Solidesulfovibrio magneticus RS-1: one gene and its partner. Each later gene encodes a partner of the first gene's protein in a complex. Links are inferred from orthologs where the notes say so. Each region holds a gene or a part of one and is shown on either strand. Other genes may lie near its edges. The genes, in order: tig and rpsG.

Region 1 (9,307 bases):
GTACTCGGCCGAGGACGGCGGGGTCTGGCGCAGCTTTTTGATCTCGCGCAGGGTCTTTTCCCGGGCTTCCTCGGGCATGTTCTTTTCTTCGAGGCGCTTTTCGAATTCGGCCGCCTCGGCCCCGGGATCGTCCTCGCGGCCCATCTCTTTGTTGATGGCCTTGATCTGCTCGTTTAAATAGTACTCTTTCTGGTTCTTCTCCATCTGCTGCTTGACGCGGTTTTTAATCCGCTTCTCGATGGAGGAAATTTCGATCTCGCCCTGCAGAAACGCGTAGGTTTCTTCCAGGCGGCGCATGGGCTCCAGCTCTTCCAGCACGCCCTGCTTCTTGATGTAGTCCACCTTGAGGTGGGGCATGACGGCGTCGGCCAGGCGCCCCGGCGAGGTGATGGAATTAATCGCCAGGATGGTTTCCGGGGCCAACTTCTTGTTGATGCGGCCGTAGTGCTCCAGGGATTCCTGGGTGGCGCGGATCAACGCGTCGGATTCCGGCCCGTGGGTTTCTTCCTCGGGCACGCGGCGCACGGTGACCATGGGATAGTTGGCGTCCTCGCCCATGGTCATGGTCTCGGATTCCCACTCGGCCCGGTAAAGCCCTTCGAAGAGCACCTTGATGGTGCCGTCGGGCAGGCGAAGCATCTGGAGAATCTTGCTCACCGTGCCCATCTCGAAGAGGTCCTCGGAGGTGGGTTTTTCGGTCTCTGGCGAGCGCTGGGCGACCAGGAAGATCTTCTTGTCGTGGGCGGCCACGGCCTGTTCGATGGCCTTGATGGAGGCTTCGCGGCCGACAAAAAGGGGAGCTATGGAGCGCGGGAACATCACCACTTCCCGCAGACTCATCATGGGAAGACGTATGGTCTCGGCGGCGAACCGGTTGGAATCGAAGGTAAATCCAGACATGCAACCTCCCGCTGCGGGGTTAGTTTCCAGGCCCGCCTCCGGACCGGGCTTGAACCCGATCCGAAGGCCTGGCGGCAGGTTGTGAGGTAAGGCCGGAAAACCCGTTGTCAATCCGGGCGCGACAAGGGCTTCAGGCCGATTTCACTTCCTGATGATAAAACAGCAACGGTTCGATGCCCTTTTCCACCACGGCTTTGTTGATCACGCACTCCTTGACGCCGGTCAGCGACGGCAGCTTGTACATGATGTCGAGCATGATGGATTCCATGACGTTTCGCAGGCCACGCGCGCCGGTCTTGCGTTCGATGGCCTTCTGGGCGATGGCGTCCAGGGCGTTTTTGGAGAAGCGCAGCCGTACCTTGTCCAGCTCGAAAAGCTTCTGGTACTGCTTGACCAGGGCGTTTTTCGGCTCGGTGAGGATGCGCACCAGATCGGTCTGGGTCAGCTCCTCAAGGCTCGTGAGGATGGGGATACGGCCGACGAACTCGGGGATCAGGCCGAACTTGATGAGGTCGGCCGGATGGGCCTGGGTCAGCAGCTTGGACAGGTCGTCGTCGCTCTTGGCCTCCACCTTGGCCCCGAAACCCATGGCCGAACCGCGCTGGCGCTGGCCTACGATCTTGTCCAGGCCGATGAACGCGCCGCCCACGATAAAGAGGATATTGGCCGTGTTGAGCCGGATAAACTCCTGCTGCGGGTGCTTGCGGCCGCCCTTGGGCGGGATGTTGGCCTCGGTGCCTTCGATGATCTTGAGCAGGGCCTGCTGCACGCCCTCGCCCGACACGTCGCGGGTGATGGACGGGCTGTCGCCCTTGCGCGCGATCTTGTCGATCTCGTCAATGTAGATGATGCCCTTGCTGGCCGACTCGATGTCGTAGTCGGCGTTTTGCAGCAGCTGGACGAGGATGTTTTCCACGTCCTCGCCCACGTAACCGGCTTCGGTCAGCGTGGTGGCGTCGGCGATGGCAAAGGGCACGTTTAAGATTCTCGCCAGGGTCTGGGCCAGCAGCGTCTTGCCCGAACCGGTGGGGCCGATGAGCAGGATGTTGCTCTTGTCGATCTCCACGTCGTCGGCGCCGGCGGAACCGGCGTAGTAGACGCGCTTGTAGTGGTTGTGCACGGCCACGGCCAGGATCTTCTTGGCCTGTTCCTGACCGATGACGTATTCGTCAAGCAGCCGCTTGATTTCGGCCGGGGGCAGCAGCTTGCCGCCCTCGGTCTCCTCGGTGACGGACTCCTGGGCGATGATTTCGTTGCAAAGCGCCACGCACTCGTCGCAGATGTAGACGTCCGGGCCGGCGATGAGCCGCTGCACTTCGTCCTGGTTCTTGCCGCAAAACGAGCAACACAGCTCGCCCGACACGCTTCCTTTCTTCCTCGTCATACCGGAAATCCCACCCTGCCCGGCGTACCGGGCCTTTTTGACCGCGTCGCGGCCCTCGTGCGGCGTCCTATAAGCAAATCAGAGGGATCTGGTGAACAATCACCCTGAAAAATGGCCTTTTCCTGAAACAAACCTGACCAATTTTTCAGGAACAGGCCCCAAGGGCTATTCAGCGTCCTTTTTCTCAAGCCGTTCCCGGGAGGTCAACACCTTGTCGATGAGGCCGTAGGCCACGGCTTCCTCGGCGCTCATGAAATTGTCGCGCTCGGTGTCCACCTGGATGCGCTCCATGCTCTGGCCGGTGTGCTTGGCCATGATTTCATTGAGGGTTTCCCGGGTGCGCCGGGTCTCCTTGGCGTGGATCTCGATGTCCGTGGCCTGGCCCTGGTAGCCGCCGGAGGGCTGGTGGATCATGATGCGGCTGTGCGGCAGGGCGTAGCGCATGCCGGTGGCGCCGGCGCACAGGAGCAGCGCGCCCATGCTGGCGGCCTGTCCCAGGCACAGGGTGGAGACCGGCGGCATGACGTACTGCATGGTGTCGTAGATGGCCAGCCCGGCCGAAACGACGCCGCCGGGCGAATTGATGTACATGAAAATTTCTTTCTCGGGGTCTTCGGACTCGAGAAACAGAAGCTGGGCGCAGATCAAGTTGGCGACGTAGTCGTCCACGGCGCTGCCAAGCAGGATGATACGGTCGCGCAGCAACCGCGAATAGATGTCATAGGCGCGTTCGGTGCGACCGGTCGTCTCGATGACAATGGGTATCGTGGCCATCTGCTTCCCTTTTGTAGGCCGGAGGCGACGTTTTGCGACGTTTTTGTCGTCAAATCGGGACCGCCACATCCTTCCGGCTTCGGTTGCCGGACAAAGCGGCCGCTGCGACGCGGCCGCTTTGTCCTGGTTTCATTTTCAATGCAAGAAGCGGTCCCGCTCCGTCTAGTCCTGGGCTTCCTCGCCGGCCGGCTTTTCGACCGGGGCGACCTTGGTCACCAGGGCGTTGGCGTAGATCAGGTCCGCCGCCTTGTCGCACAGCAGCTTGTCGCGCACCATGATCATGAGGCCGTTGTCCTCATAGTAGCGCTTGAGCATGATGACGTCCTGGCCGGCCTGGGTCGAGAGGCGGTAGAAGAACGCGTCCATCTCCTGGGGAGTGACGGTCAATTCTTCCTTCAGGGCCACGGCGGAGAGGAAGATCTGGGTCTTGACCAGTTCCTCGGCGCGCGGGCGCATCTCGCCCTGGATGTCGGCCAGGGTCTTGCCGGTGGACTCCAGGCTCTTGCCCCGGCGCTCCAGCTGCCCCACGAATTCCTCGACCATCTGTCCGAGCTGCTGCTCCACAACGGCGGGCGGCAGCGGGAAGTCCAGGGTGGCCAGCAGGCTGTCCAGCAGCTTCTTCTGGGCCGAGGACCGGTGCAGGTCCTCGCGGGACTTCTTGTAGGACATGGTAATGGCTTCGCGCATCTTGTCCAGGTTTTCGAAGTTGCCGGCCTTCTTGGCCAGCTCGTCGTCCACCGGCGGCAGGGTGCGTTCCTTGATGACGTGGACGGCCACCTTCATGGTGACGGTGCGGCCGGCCAGCTCGGTATTGATGAAGTCGGCCGGGAAGGTGACATCCCCTTCCCCTTCATTGCCCGAGGCGATGGTCTTGACCAACTCTTCAAAGGCCGGCAGGGCCTGGCCTTCGCCCAGGGTCAATTCGAAATTCTCGGCCCGAACGCCGGGGATGGCCTTGCCGTCCTCGAAGGCCTCGAAGGTGACGGACACGATTTCCCCGTCCTTGGCCGGACGATTGTCGCTCAGCGGCTTCACTTCGGCCAGATTCTTGCGCACCCGCTCGATGACGGATTCGATGTCGGCCTCGGAGACGACGACGTCTTCCTCTTCCACGGCCTGGCCCTTGTATTCGGGCAGATCGAAGGCCGGGGCGTGCTCGAAGCTGAAGGTATATTCCAGGGGCTCGCCCTTGGTCAGGGCCGCTTCGCTCACGTCCAGGCCGGAGAGCGGCGACAGCTTGAGTTCGCCCATGATCTCGTTGATGTGCACGTTGATGAGGTCGGTGGTGGCTTCGCTGACGATCTCTTTCTTGAAGCGCTGCTCGACGACGCTGGACGGCACCTTGCCCTTGCGGAAACCCTTGAGGTCGGTCCGGGAGCGGAACATGGCCACGGCGGAAGCCAGGGCGGCGTTGGCCTCTTCGGCCGGCACGGACACGGTGACCTGCGTTTTGACAGGCGAAAGCTGATTAACGGTATATTCCAAGGCATCCTCCAAGATGTTCGCTGGCGGGCGGGCCGTCGCAGCGGATTTTCGGTCGTATTCTGGAAAAAATCGCAAGCGAATACAAAATGGGTCATGCTACAGGAAGCACCCCCAAATGAAAAGGGCAAAATGCCCCGCCACCGGCGGCGGCGGACCGCGCCGGAACATGGGGGCATAGGCGAGGCGGCGTCAAAAGGCAATCAGGAAGACGCGCCCCAGCCGCCGCCGCCCGGCGTCTGGATGCACAGCCTGTCCCCGGCCCGCAGCCGCACATGGAACTTGCCCGGCATGGCCATGCCGCCGGTACTGCGCGTCACCACATTGACGCCGGCCGCCCCTTCCCCGCCGCCGCAAAGGCCCCAGGGGCCGCGCAGCCGCCGGTCGGAGAGGACCGTGGCCTCCATGGGACCCAGGGCCTCGATCTCGCGCACCAGCCCCTCGCCGCCCACATGCCGCCCCGGACCGCCGGAACCCTGACGCAGGGCATAGCGCGTCACGCGGATGGGGTAGGCGTATTCCAGGGCCTCCACCGGAGTGTTGAGGGTGTTGGTCATGTGGGAGTGGACGGCCGATTGTCCCGGGCCGGCCGCATCGGCTCCGGCCCCGCCGGCCAACGTCTCGTAGTAGGTGAAGGGTTTGCCGCTTCGCGGATCGACGCCGCCCATGGCCAGATTGTTCATGGTGCCCTGGGAGGCGGCCGGTATGCGGTCGGGCAGGGCCCGGGACAGGGCCAGCAGGATGACGTCCACCAGACGCTGGGAGGTCTCGACGTTGCCGCCGGCCACGGCGGCCGGGAAACGGGCGTCGACGAGGGTTCCGGCCTTGGTCGTGACGTCGATGGGCCGCAGGCAGCCGGCGTTGGCCGGCACGGCCTGGCCGGCCAGGGCGCGGAACACATAGAGCGCGGCGGACACGACAATGGCCCGCACGGCGTTTATGCAGCCGGGCGTTTGCGGATCGCTGCGGGAAAAATCGAGTTCGGCCCGGCCGCCTTCGACGGTAAGCGTCAGGCGCAGGGTCGGTTCGTTGGTTCCGGCCCCGTCGTTGTCCAGGCTGTCGGCCGCTTCATAGGTTCCGTCGGGGATGGCCTCGATGGCGGCTTGCATGAGGCGTTCGGCGTAATCGAGCAGCGCGGTACCCATGGCGGCCAGCCGTTCGCGGCCGTAAGCGGCGGCCAGCGCGGTCAGCCGGGCGATGCCGGTGCGGTTGGCCATGATCTGGGCGGCGAAGTCGCCCTGGCGCTCCTGGGGCGTGCGCACGTTGGCCAAAAACAGGTCCATGACGCCCTGGACGATCTCGCCTTCGGCCACGATCTTGACCGGCGGTATGACGAGGCCTTCCTGAAAGATGGAGGTGGACAGCGGCATGGAGCCGGCGGCCATGCCGCCGACGTCGGCGTGGTGGGCGCGGCAGGCCACGTAAAATAAGGGTGAGTCGCCGCCGGCATGGACGGGCGCGACCAGGGTGATGTCGGGCAGATGGGTGCCGCCCCGGAAGGGATCGTTGAGCATGACCATGTCGCCCGGCCCGAGGTCGATGGCGTCGATGGCGGCGCGCACGGACAGCGGCATGGAGCCGAGGTGCACGGGGATATGGGCGGCCTGGGCGATCATGTCGCCGCCGGAATCGAACACGGCGCAGGAGAAGTCGCGGCGTTCCTTGATATTCGGCGAATAGGCGGTCCGGGTCAGGGCGACGCCCATTTCCTCGGCCACGGAAGCGAATTTGTTCTTGAAGACTTCGAGGGTGATCGGGGTGATGTTCATGGCTGCTCCGTCCCGTCAACCGTTGCGGCGCGCGCCCTGGCGCGCCAGATAGGCCGAAAAATCCCCACTATACGCCCTACTCCCCACATGGGTGAGCTTGCCCGCCACGCTCACATGGACTTTCCCGCCGATGTCGCACCAGCGTTTGCAAAACGCATAATCCTCGGGAAGATAGTTGCGCGTCTCGGGGTCGATCATGGTGTCGAAAAACGCGAAATTGTCCGCCGCCGGTTCGTTGGTGCAGGCAAAGCCGTAGTGCAGTTCCGGGTAGGCCGCCGCCAACTTTACCAGCACTTCGCGCCTTATCAGCATGAACCCCGTGGCCGCGTACTCCACTTCCAGAAACCCTTGCCCGTCCACCTGGCAACCGGGTTTGAGCTTCACGGCATAATCCAGGCTGGCCGCCTCGGCCGCGGCCGGCGGCGTGCCGGCCGGCTGGGCCATGACCCGGTCTAGGGCGAGTCCCTTGACCGGATAGACGCCGCAGACCACGTCCTTGCCCGAACCGAGCAGATGCGGCACGAGCAGCGGCTCGAAGGCGATGTCGGCGTCGATAAACAGCAGATGCGTGGCCGATTCGTCGCGCAACACGGCACTCGCGATGGAGTTTCGCGCCCGGGTGATGAGGCTCTCGTGGCAGGGGGTGAGCAGCCGAAACGGCGTCCTGGCCCGGTTGAGCACGTCCTTTACGCCCATCATGGCGAGCATGTACGGCACCGTGACCATGCCGCCGAAGCACGGCGTGCCGATGACGAGCGTCACGCCGTCGCGGCCCGCCCGCCGTCCACGCTGATGACCAGATTCCCGAACCCGTCCACCTCGGCAGCCACCCCTGGCGGCAGGAAGGTGGTGGCCGAGGTCTCGGCCACCAGGGCCGGGCCGGACAAGGTGTTGCCGGGCAGCAGTTTGTCGCGGTCGTACCACATGGCCGCCTGCTCCGCGCCCTGCCAAACCAGGGGTTTCCAGCCCAGCATGGCCTCGGCCGGCACGCCCGCCACCAACCGCTCGGCCTCGGTGAACTGCGGCTTGTCGGTGATGACCCGGGCGCGGATGCGCAGCGTCACGATCTCGATGACCGCCTTGGGATGCTTGAAGCCGAAGACGGCCTCGTGGCGGTTGTGGAAGGCCAAAAACGGGTCGGCCACGAAGCGGATGGGCAGCTCATGGGACTGGCCCTGGTAGCGCATGTCGAGCTGGCGTTCCAGGACCATGCGCGCGCCCGGGGCTTCCTCGGCCATGACCTGGCGCGCCCGGGTTTCGAGATTGCCGAAAAGCCCGGCCACCTCGATGAGATCGGTCTTGTCCGAAGCGGCCATGACCGTCTCGGAAAAATCGCGCACGATGTCTGCGAAAAGCATCCCCAGGGCCGAAAAAAGGCCCGGATGGCGCGGCACGACCACCGTCTTGACGCCAAGGAGCCGGGCCAGGGACACGGCGTGCAGCCCGCCGGCCCCGCCGTAGGACAGCAAGGCGAAATCGGCCGGATCGTGGCCGCGTTCCACGGAAATGACCCGGATGGCCCGCTCCATGGCCGCCTCGGCCACGGCGACGACCCCCTCGGCCGCCTCCACGGCGGTCAGGCCGCCGGCCGCGCCCAGGGCCGTAAAGAGTTCCGGCAAGCGGTCGGGGAAAAGCGGCATCTGGCCGCCCAGGAAATGGTCCGGGGACAGCCGGCCCAAAAACAAGTTGGCGTCGGTGACGGTGAGCCCGTCGCCTTTGCCGTAGCAGGCCGGGCCGGGCACGGCTCCGGCGCTCTCGGGGCCAACGACCAAGGCCCCGCCGGCGTCGAGGCGGGCCAGGGAGCCGCCGCCCGCGCCCACGGTATGGATGTCGAGCATGGGCGTTTTTATGGGCAACCCGGCCAGCTCGGTCTCGGCGGCCATGGACAGCGCGCCGTCGAGCAGCGACACGTCGGTGGAGGTGCCGCCCATGTCGAAGGTGATGAGCCGGTCAAAGCCGGCGGCCTTGCCCATGGCCAGTCCCGCGACCACGCCGCCGGCCGGGCCGGACAGCACCGTGCGCACCGGTTCGCGCCGGGCGGTCTCGGCCCGGATCAGGCCGCCGCTCGACTGCATGACGCAAAGCTCGGCTCCCTCGGGCAGGCCAGCGGCCAGATCGCCGAGATAGCCGGCCATGACCGGGGCCACGTAGGCGTTGGCCACGGTGGTGGCGGCCCGCTCGTATTCGCGAAATTCGGCCAGGATGTCCGAGGACAGCGACACCGACAGCCCGGCCTCGGCCAGGGCCTCGCCAAGAAGCAGCTCATGCTCGGGCTTGAGGAACGAAAAAAGCAGGCACACGGCCACGGACTCGGCTCCCGAGGCGGCCACCCGGGCCGTAAGCTCGCGGACGGCCTCGGCGGAAAGCTCCTCGATGACCTTGCCCTCGGCGCTCACCCGCCCGGGCGCGCCGAAGCGCAAGGCCTCGGGCACCAGACACGGTTCCTTGCGGCTGGCCAGATCGTACAGCTCGGGCCGGTTCTGGCGGCCGATGGCGATGATGTCCTCAAAGCCCTGGTTGGTGACGAAGGCCGTGACCGCGCCCCGGCGTTCGAGCAGGGCGTTGGTGGCCACGGTGGAGCCGTGCATGACGCGCCGGGCCGGGACAGCCAGCCGGGCAAGGCCCGAAAGCACGGCCCGGGCCGGATTGTCCGGGCTCGACGGCAGTTTGACCACGGCAAAACCGTCGTCCGTCCAGCAGATGACATCGGTAAACGTGCCGCCGGTATCCACGCCGACAACGGCCATCGCGCCCCCTTTTTCCCTTTTTGCAAGGGATGGCAGCTACCTGGTTGACGAAAATGCAATGCGTCCCACGCCACGAGGCGTGGACCAGGGAGGCGCGCTGGCAAAAAAAATCGCGCGCCGTTCCCGGGCGGCTGGGCCATCCCGGGCCGGGCGGAACCACTATTGCGGATTTCCGATTTTTTTCAAGGGGCAACGCCGCCGCGTCACGACGACGTGACGGCGTTGCCATGGAATCGAAAGGAAGAACTACA
Region 2 (9,038 bases), 1.8 Mb from region 1 along the record:
GGAAGACGCGAATCCAGACTTTGCCGCCGCGCTTGATGTGGCGCATGATGGCGATACGGGCGGATTCGATCTGCTGGCTGGTGAGCTTGCCGTGCTCCAGAGCCTTGATGCCGATTTCACCGAAGTCGATGCTGGCGCCGCGCAGGGCGGGACCGCGCAGGCGGCCCTTTTGCATCTTCCGGAATTTGGTTTTTTTGGGAGCCAACATTACGCTTCCACCTCATGATCCAAAATCTCGCCTTTGAAAATCCAGACCTTGACCCCGATGACGCCGTAGGTGGTCTTGGCGATGGCGTAGCCGTAGTCGATGTCGGCGCGCAGGGTCTGCAGGGGCACCCGGCCGTCACGGTACCATTCGGAGCGGGCGATTTCCGCTCCGGCCAGGCGGCCGGCGCAGGAGACCTTGATGCCCTCGGCGCCGAACTTGCGCGACAGGCCGACGGTGCGCTTCATGGCCCGGCGGAAGGCCACGCGGCGCTCGAGCTGCAGCGCGATGTTCTCGGCGACGAGCTGGGCGTCGATTTCGGGACGGCGGATTTCATTGACTTCCACCGTGAATTCCCGACTGAAACGCTGCTTGAGGTCGCCGCGAACCTTTTCGATCTCCGTGCCCTTGCGGCCGATGACGATGCCGGGCCGGGCCGTGTGGATGATCAGGCGAATCTTGCCGCCCGCGCGCTCGATCTCGATCTTCGAGATCCCGGCGTGGTACAGGCTCTTCTTGACGAACTTACGGATCTTGTTGTCCTCGAAAACGAACTCCGGGTAATCCTTCTTGGAAAACCAACGCGAGAGCCAGTTCTTGTTGTATCCGAGGCGAAATCCATAGGGATGAACTTTCTGTCCCATCTGTCGCTCCTAGTTCTCGGCCACAACGACGGTGATATGGCTCGTGCGCTTGACGATCCGGAAGGCGCGTCCCATGGAGCGGGTCATGATCCGCTTGTGGGTCGGCCCGGGATTGATGATCACCTGCTTGACCGTAAGGTTGTCGATATCCACCCCGGAGATCTGCTCGGCGTTGGCCACGGCCGAGTGGAGCACCTTGCCGATGATCTTAGCCGACTTTTTCGGGGTGAATTTCAGTATGTTCATGGCCTCCTCGACCGGTCGGCCGAGGATGTTGGCGGCGACGAGCCGCGCCTTTTGGGGCGACAGGCGAATGTACTTGGCGATGGCTTTGGCTTCCATGGTTTTGTCCCGACGGGGTGGTCGCCCCGACTACTTTTTCACTTTGCTTTTCTTGTCCGCGGCATGGCCGTGGAAGGTCCGCGTAGGGGCAAACTCGCCGAGTTTGTGCCCGACCATGTTCTCGGAGACAAAAACCGGAATGAACTTTTTCCCGTTGTGAACGGCAAAAGTCAGACCAACCATCTCGGGCAGGATCATGGACCGGCGGGACCAGGTCTTGATCACGCGGCGATCCTTGTTCTCCAGGGCGTAGGCGACCTTCTTTTCCAAGTGATCGTCCACGAACGGACCTTTTTTGAGTGAACGAGGCATAGGCGTTTCCTCTTACTTTTGTCCGCGCCGCTTGACGATAAGCTTGGACGAGGGCTTTTTCTTGTTGCGGGTCTTGTAGCCCTTGGTCGGCTTGCCCCACGGGGTGACCGGGTGACGACCGCCGGAGCTCTTGCCCTCGCCGCCGCCGAGGGGATGGTCAACCGGGTTCATGGCCACGCCGCGAACTTCCGGGCGCTTGCCAAGCCAGCGGTTACGCCCGGCCTTGCCGATGGAGATGTTCTCGTGCATCACGTTGCCGACCTGGCCGATGGTGGCCAGACAGGTGGACAGCACGTTGCGCACTTCGCCCGAAGGCAGACGCAGCAGGGCGTACTTGCCTTCCTTTGCCACGAGCTGGGCGTAGGTGCCGGCGGCGCGGCACATCTGGCCGCCGCGGCCCGGGTTCAGCTCGATGTTGTGCAGCAGGGTGCCGACCGGGATCTTTTTGAGCTGCAGCGCGTTGCCCGGCTTGATGTCGGCGGCGTCGCCGGCGGTGATCATATCGCCGACCTTGATGCCAACCGGCGCCAAAATGTAACGTTTCTCGCCGTCAGCGTAATGCAAAAGCGCAATACGGGCGCTACGGTTGGGGTCATACTCGATGGAGAAGACCTTGGCCGGAACCCCGAACTTATCGCGCTTGAAGTCGATGATGCGGTACAGGCGCTTGTTGCCGCCGCCGCGACGACGCGAGGTGATGCGGCCGTAGCAGTTGCGGCCGCAAGAGGAGGTAATGCCCTCGGTAAGGGACTTTTCCGGCTCGCTGCGGGTGATCTCCTCGAAGGTAGACACCGTCTGGAACCGGCGGCCGGCCGAGGTCGGCTTAAGCTTGCGGATGGACATGTCTAAACCCCTTCGAAGAACTCGATTTTATCGCCCTGGGCCAGGGTCACGTAGGCTTTTTTGTAGCCCGGAATCCGGCCGGTCACGCGTCCCATGCGGGAACGGGCGAGGCTTTTGTGCTTGACCACGCGCACGCCCTTGACCGTAACAGAGAAAGCCTTTTCCACAGCCTTGGCGATCTCGATCTTGTTGGCAGCGGGATGGACAAAAAACACCACCTGATTGGCGGCATCCTTCACCATCGTGGCTTTCTCGGAAATAACCGGCTTCAAAAGGATGTTAGCGTATTCCATGACCGAGCCTCTCCTGGACCTTGAGCGCCGCGTCCTTCATCATGACAACATGATCGTGCAGGAGGACGTCATACACATTAAGCATGTCCTGCCGCACGACCTTGATGCCAGGAAGGTTTCTGGCGGAAAGCTCGAGATTGTTATCCGACTCGGGCAGAACAATCAAGGCTTTTTTCCAGCTGAAATCAGAAACGACCTTGGCCATCAGCTTGGTCTTGACTTCCGGGAAAGCAATGGCGTCCAGCAGCACCAGCTGGTCTTCCACGAGCTTGGCCGAAAGAGCCATGCGCAGAGCCAGCTGGCGGACCTTGCGGTTCACCTTGAAGGTGTAGTCCCGGGGCTGGGGCCCGTGGACAACGGCACCGCCGCGCCACAGGGGCGAACGGGTGGAGCCGGCCCGGGCGCGGCCGGTGCCCTTCTGACGCCAGGGCTTCTTGCCGCCGCCGCTGACGAAGGCGCGGGTCTTGACGCTGTGGGTGCCGGCACGTTTGGCGGCCAGCTGGGCGCGGACAACGAGGTGCAAGAGTTCCGGCTGCACTTCGACTTCAAAAACCTCGGGGGCCAGATCGACAGTGCCGATTTCCTGGCAGCCTTGGTTGAACAATTTCACATTTGCCATGGCTTGCCCCCGTTACCCCTGCTTGCGAACCACGACCACGCCGTTGCGCGGGCCGGGAATCTGTCCCTTGACCAGGATCAGGTTCATTTCGGGGCGGACGTCGACCACAGTGATGCTCGGCACGGTCACCGTGCGCGCGCCCATGTGGCCGGCCATCTTCTTGCCCTTCATGACCTTGCCGGGCTCGGTGTTGTTGCCGATGGAACCGCCGGAGCGATGGGCTTTTTCGGTGCCGTGGGTCTTTTTGAGACCGGCAAAGTTCCAGCGCTTCATGACGCCGGCAAAGCCCTTGCCGATGGAGGTGCCCGTAACCTTGACGATCTCGCCCGGGGCGAAGATGTCCACGGTCACGTCCATGCCCTGCTCGAACGGCACGGGGCCGTCCAGGCGGATTTCCTTAAGCACCCGGAAGTACCCGCGGGCGGCCTTGTCCAGATGGCCCTTCTCGGGCTTGTTGACCTTGCGTTCCGGGATCTCGTCGAACCCGATCTGCATGGCGTTGTACCCGTCTTTTTCCAGGTTCTTGACCTGGGTGACGGGGCAGGGTCCGGCCTGAATAACAGTGACCGGAATGATTGAGCCGTCGTCGCCGAAGACCCGGGTCATGCCCAGTTTTCGGCCGAGAATTCCAAGCGTGGCAGCCATGCCAACCCTTCCTTAGAGCTTAATTTCCACGTCAACACCGGCAGGAAGGCTCAGTTTCCCGAGCGCGTCCACGGTCTGTTGCGTGGGCTCCATAATGTCCAGGAGACGTTTGTGAACCCGCATCTCAAACTGTTCACGGGACTTCTTGTCAACGTGAACCGAGCGGTTGACCGTGACCTTGTGGATGTCCGTGGGCAACGGGATGGGCCCGGCAACGCCGGCTCCAGTGTTGCGGGCAGTATCCACGATCTCGGCCACCGCCTTGTCCAGGATGCGGTAGTCGTAGGCCTTCAATTTGATACGGATGCGATCGTTTTGCATGGAAACCATGATATTACTCCACAATCTCCGACACGACGCCAGCGCCGACGGTGCGGCCGCCTTCGCGGATGGCGAAGCGCAGGCCCTTTTCCATGGCGATGGGGGCGATCAGTTCCACGTTGAACGTGGCGTTGTCGCCCGGCATGACCATTTCAACACCTTCGTTGAGGGTCACCACGCCGGTGATGTCCGTGGTACGGAAATAGAATTGGGGACGATAGCCCGTGAAAAACGGGGTGTGGCGGCCGCCCTCTTCCTTGTTGAGGACGTACACTTCGGCCTTGAACTTGCGGTGCGGCGTGATGGAGCCGGGCTTGGCCAGAACCTGGCCGCGCTCGACGTCGTCGCGCTTGATGCCGCGCAGGAGCACGCCGACGTTGTCGCCAGCCTGGCCCTGATCGAGAATCTTGCGGAACATCTCGACGCCGGTGCAGGTCGTCTTGACCGTGTCCTTGATGCCGATGATGGCCACTTCGTCGCCCACGGTGACGATGCCGCGCTCGACACGACCGGTCACGACGGTGCCGCGGCCGGAGATGGAGAACACGTCTTCGATGGGCATGAGGAACGGCTTGTCGATGTCGCGCTTGGGCTCGGGGATAAACGAGTCGCAGGCGTCGAGCAGCTCGAAGATGGGCGCGGCCTCGGGGCTGTTGACGTCGGCGGCTTCCAGGGCCTTAAGCGCCGAGCCCTTGATGACCGGGATGTCGTCGCCGGGGAAGCCGTACTTGGACAGCAGCTCGCGCACTTCCAGTTCGACCAGCTCCAGGAGTTCGGGGTCGTCAACCAGATCGACCTTGTTCATGAACACGACCAGCTGGGGCACGCCAACCTGACGGGCGAGCAGGATGTGCTCACGGGTCTGGGGCATGGGGCCATCGGTGGCGGCCACGACGAGGATGCCGCCGTCCATCTGGGCCGCGCCGGTGATCATATTCTTGATGTAGTCGGCGTGACCGGGGCAGTCGACGTGGGCATAGTGCCGCTTGTCGGTCTGGTATTCGACGTGGGCCGTGGCGATGGTGATGCCGCGTTCCTTTTCTTCCGGCGCCTTGTCGATCTGGTCAAAGGGAATGTACTCGCCATTGCCCTTGAGGCTGGCCAGACGCGTGATGGCGGCGGTCAGCGTGGTCTTGCCGTGGTCGATGTGACCGATGGTGCCGATATTGACGTGCGGCTTGTTGCGTTCAAATTTCGCCTTGCCCATAGGATCCCCCTGGAGCTTCCGCGCTTGCGGGTCTTCGTTGTAGTGCGTCCTCGCCCGAAACGCCGCGGGCGTTATTTCTTCTTCATTATCTCTTCAGCCAGACTGGCCGGAACTCGCTCGTAGTGGTCGAAGATCATGGTGAACGTGGCGCGGCCCTGGGACTTGGAACGCAAGTCCGTGGCGTAGCCGAACATGGAGGACAGGGGGACGTGGGCCGTGATGACCTGGGCGCCCGCCCGAGCTTCCATGCGAGCGATGCGGCCGCGACGGCCATTCAAATCGCCCATGATGTCGCCCATGTATTCGTCCGGAGTGACCACTTCGACGGCCATGATCGGCTCAAGCAGGACGGGCGAGGCCTTCTGGACGGCTTCCTTGAAGCACTGGGAACCGCAGATGAAAAACGCCTGCTCCGAAGAGTCCACTTCGTGGTAGGAACCAAAGACCAGCTTGACGCGGATATCGACCAGCGGGAAGCCGGCCATGACGCCGCCTTTCATGGCATTCTGGATGCCTTTGTCGACAGCCGGAATGTATTCCTTGGGGATGATGCCGCCGGTGATGTCGTTGACGAATTCGTAGCCGCCGTCTTCCTTGGGCTCAATTTCGAGAACGACATGGCCGTACTGGCCGCGGCCGCCGGTCTGCTTGACGTAGCGCAGATCGTTCTTGATCGCCTTGGTGATGGTCTCACGGTAGGCGACCTGGGGCTGACCGACGTTAGCGTTGACGCCGAATTCGCGCATGAGGCGATCGACGATGATCTCCAGGTGCAACTCGCCCATGCCGGCAATCAAGGTCTGGCCGGATTCCTCGTCGGACTTGACGCGGAACGACGGATCTTCCTTGGTCAACTTGCCCAGGGCCTGGGACAGCGCGTCGCGGTCGGCCTTGGTCTTGGGCTCAATGGCCACTTCGATGACCGGCTCGGGGATGTCCAGGGACTCCAGGGCAACCGGGCGGTTTTCCGCGCACAGGGTGTCGCCCGTGGAGGTGATCTTCATGCCGACGGCGGCCACGATGTCGCCGGCTTCGGCTTCTTTGATCTCTTCACGCTTGTTGGCGTGCATCTTGAGCAGACGTCCGACACGTTCCTTTTTGCCGGTGTTGGCGTTCAGGACGGTCATGCCGGATTCGATCTTGCCCGAGTACAGGCGCAGGAAGGTCAGGTGGCCGATGAACGGATCGCTCATGAGCTTGAACGCCAGGGCGGCCAGGGGCAGCTTGGGATCGCACGGACACTCGATGGCCTTCTCGGCGTCGTCGGGGTCGTGACCGACCATGGCCGGGATGTCCACCGGAGACGGCAGGTAATCGACTACGGCGTCGAGCAGGGGCTGCACGCCCTTGTTCTTGAAGGCCGAACCGCACAGTACCGGGCAGATGGCCAGACCGATGGTGGCCTTGCGCACGCCGGCGATAAGTTCCTCGGGGGTCAGTTCTTCACCCGCGAGGTACTTTTCCATGAGGGCTTCGTCCTCTTCGGCGATGGCTTCGAGCATCTGCAGGCGCCATTCGTCGTAGAGGTCCCGCATGTTGTCCGGGATTTCCTGGGTGACGTATTCCTTGCCCATGGTGGCGTCGTCGAAGATCAGGGCCTTGCCCTGGATCATGTCCACCACGCCGGTGAAGTTGTCTTCGGACCCGATGGGCAGCTGGAGCGGCACGGGCTTGGCGCCCAGGCGGTCCCGGATCATGTCCACGCAGCGGAAGAAGTTCGCGCCGGTGCGATCCATCTTGTTGACGAAGCTCATGCGGGGAACGCGATACCGCTCAGCCTGCCGCCAGACCGTCTCGGTCTGGGGCTCGACGCCGGCAACGGCGTCGAACACGGCCACGGCGCCGTCGAGGACGCGCAGGGAACGCTCGACCTCAATGGTGAAGTCCACGTGGCCGGGCGTGTCGATGATGTTGATGCGGTGATCGCGCCAGTAGCAGGTGGTGGCAGCGGAGGTGATGGTGATGCCCCGCTCCTGTTCCTGCACCATCCAGTCCATGGTGGCCTGGCCGTCGTGCACTTCGCCAATCTTATGCGACACACCGGTGTAAAACAAAATACGCTCGGTGGTGGTCGTCTTGCCGGCGTCAATATGGGCCATGATGCCGATATTGCGCTGCCGCTCTATGGGTACGGTCCGAGACACGTCGTTATCCTTTAGCGACTACCACCGGTAATGGGCAAACGCCTTGTTCGCGTCAGCCATACGGTGCGTATCCTCTTTCTTTTTCACGGCGCCGCCGCGATTGTGATAGGCGTCCAGAAGCTCGCCCGACAATTTGTCCGCCATGCCCTTTTCGCCGCGGGCCCGGGCCTGATTGATGAGCCACCGCAGGGCCAGGGTGACCTGGCGTTCGGGGCGCACTTCCATGGGAACCTGGTAGGTGGCGCCGCCGACCCGGCGGGGTTTGACTTCCATGTGGGGCTTGACGTTGCCGATGGCTTTCTCGAAAGCCTTCAACGGGTCTTCGCCGGACTTTTCGGCCAGGACTTCAACGGCCTGATAGAAGAGGTTTTCAGCCACACCCTTCTTGCCGTCGTGCATGAGCCGGTTGATGAACTTCGTCATCAGATGGCTGCCGAACTTCGGATCGGGCAGCACCGAGCGCTTGGAAACTGGACCTTTACGCGGCATACGCGTCTCCTTGAACCGAAATTACTTGGGCCGCTTGGCGCCGTACTTGGAACGGCTCTGGCGGCGGTCAGACACGCCCGACGTATCGAGCGTACCGCGGATGATATGATACCGGACACCGGGAAGGTCTTTGACGCGGCCGCCCCGGATCATCACCACCGAGTGCTCCTGCAGGTTGTGGCCTTCGCCCGGGATGTAAGAGGTCACCTCGATGCCGTTGGTCAGGCGCACGCGGGCGACCTTGCGCAAGGCCGAGTTGGGCTTTTTGGGCGTGGTTGTGTACACGCGGGTGCACACGCCCCGGCGCTGCGGGCAGGCCTGGAGGGCCGGCGTCTTGCGCCGCTTGGACACTTTGGCCCGTTCCTTGCGGATGAGCTGGTTGATCGTGGGCATAGCCGTCTCCGTTCAAAAAAATCGTAGTGTATGGCAAAGACAGAGGCCTATAGACCCACGGGCGCAACATGTCAAGCGCCCCTGGGACCGGCCTCGGAAAAAACTGGCCCTCCCACCCGGTGCGGGCGGGAGGGCCTTACCCTCTACTCTAGATCAAAACGTTTGTCAGCCTAAAAAGTGATCCGGATGCCGCCGTGACCACCCCAGGCATCGATGCCGTGGTTGTCGAAGCCGATGCGCTGGTAACGGCCGGTCAGCTCGAAGGCCACGTTCTGGCTCAGGTTGACGGCAAAGCCGAGGTCCACGGGGAGGGTGGGGTTGGCGTAGTTGCCGCGTCCGCCGTTCTCCCAGTAGGGAATACGGTCGCCGGAGAACAGGCCGCCGATGCCGGTGCCGATGAAGAAGGCGGCCTTGTCGGTGTGCACCGGGTAGTAGCGGATCAGCGCGTTGGCGCCAAACGCCCAGGGGTTATTGGAATAGCCGTCATTGCTGGCCGCCGTGTACAGGAAGTTCGTCACCGGGCCGGTGCGGTCGATCTTGCGCACGTCGAACGAATAGGCCAGAGCTTCCAGGCCGATGGA

The links.
Region 2: the proteins of tig (region 1) and rpsG are in contact, whole or in part, in a crystal structure (PDB 3GTY), measured with the Thermotoga maritima proteins. The link is inferred for Solidesulfovibrio magneticus RS-1 from one-to-one orthologs. Residues at the interface, in WP_004081061.1 of Thermotoga maritima: Glu122, Val124, Val129, Leu130, Tyr133, Glu188, Gly259, Ile262, Tyr263, Glu266, Ser270, Glu273, Gln274, Glu277, Arg308, Gln311, Ile312, Ser315, Tyr316, Glu325, Arg329, Arg336, Leu363, Phe366, Trp367, Arg373, Leu377, Arg381, Leu384, Glu387; in WP_004081843.1 of Thermotoga maritima: Lys34, Lys52, Lys55, Glu59, Arg62, Gln63, Glu66, Asn67, Lys69, Val71, Arg95, Ala109, Lys110, Lys111, Gly112, Arg113, Pro114, Glu117, Glu121, Ile124, Ala125, Tyr127, Asn128, Asn129, Thr130, Gly131, Lys135, Asp139, Arg142, Met143.

What each region holds. Positions count from the first base shown.
Region 1 is NC_012796.1:3,170,867-3,180,173, forward strand. The notes cover bases 2,383-5,360. They hold tig (trigger factor), read right to left. Parts: upstream 4,544-5,360; coding sequence 3,221-4,543; downstream 2,383-3,220. Other genes in these bases: clpP (ATP-dependent Clp endopeptidase proteolytic subunit ClpP), read right to left, coding at 2,450-3,058; DMR_RS13540 (hydantoinase B/oxoprolinase family protein), read right to left, coding at 4,744-5,360. Also shown: lon (endopeptidase La), read right to left, coding at 1-900; ATP-dependent Clp protease ATP-binding subunit ClpX, read right to left, coding at 1,031-2,284; more of DMR_RS13540, read right to left, coding at 5,361-6,309; DMR_RS13545 (hypothetical protein), read right to left, coding at 6,325-7,071; DMR_RS13550 (hydantoinase/oxoprolinase family protein), read right to left, coding at 7,068-9,056; icd (NADP-dependent isocitrate dehydrogenase), read right to left, coding at 9,303-9,307. UniProt on the Bacillus subtilis protein: Involved in protein export. Acts as a chaperone by maintaining the newly synthesized protein in an open conformation. Functions as a peptidyl-prolyl cis-trans isomerase.
Region 2 is NC_012796.1:1,335,669-1,344,706, reverse strand. The notes cover bases 6,330-9,038. They hold rpsG (30S ribosomal protein S7), read right to left. Parts: upstream 8,065-9,038; coding sequence 7,594-8,064; downstream 6,330-7,593. Other genes in these bases: DMR_RS05555 (hypothetical protein), read right to left, coding at 8,628-9,038; rpsL (30S ribosomal protein S12), read right to left, coding at 8,086-8,457; fusA (elongation factor G), read right to left, coding at 6,330-7,575. In the rest of the region: rplP (50S ribosomal protein L16), read right to left, coding at 1-208; rpsC (30S ribosomal protein S3), read right to left, coding at 208-849; rplV (50S ribosomal protein L22), read right to left, coding at 859-1,191; rpsS (30S ribosomal protein S19), read right to left, coding at 1,222-1,503; rplB (50S ribosomal protein L2), read right to left, coding at 1,516-2,346; rplW (50S ribosomal protein L23), read right to left, coding at 2,349-2,639; rplD (50S ribosomal protein L4), read right to left, coding at 2,626-3,258; rplC (50S ribosomal protein L3), read right to left, coding at 3,271-3,903; rpsJ (30S ribosomal protein S10), read right to left, coding at 3,916-4,233; tuf (elongation factor Tu), read right to left, coding at 4,238-5,431; more of fusA, read right to left, coding at 5,503-6,329.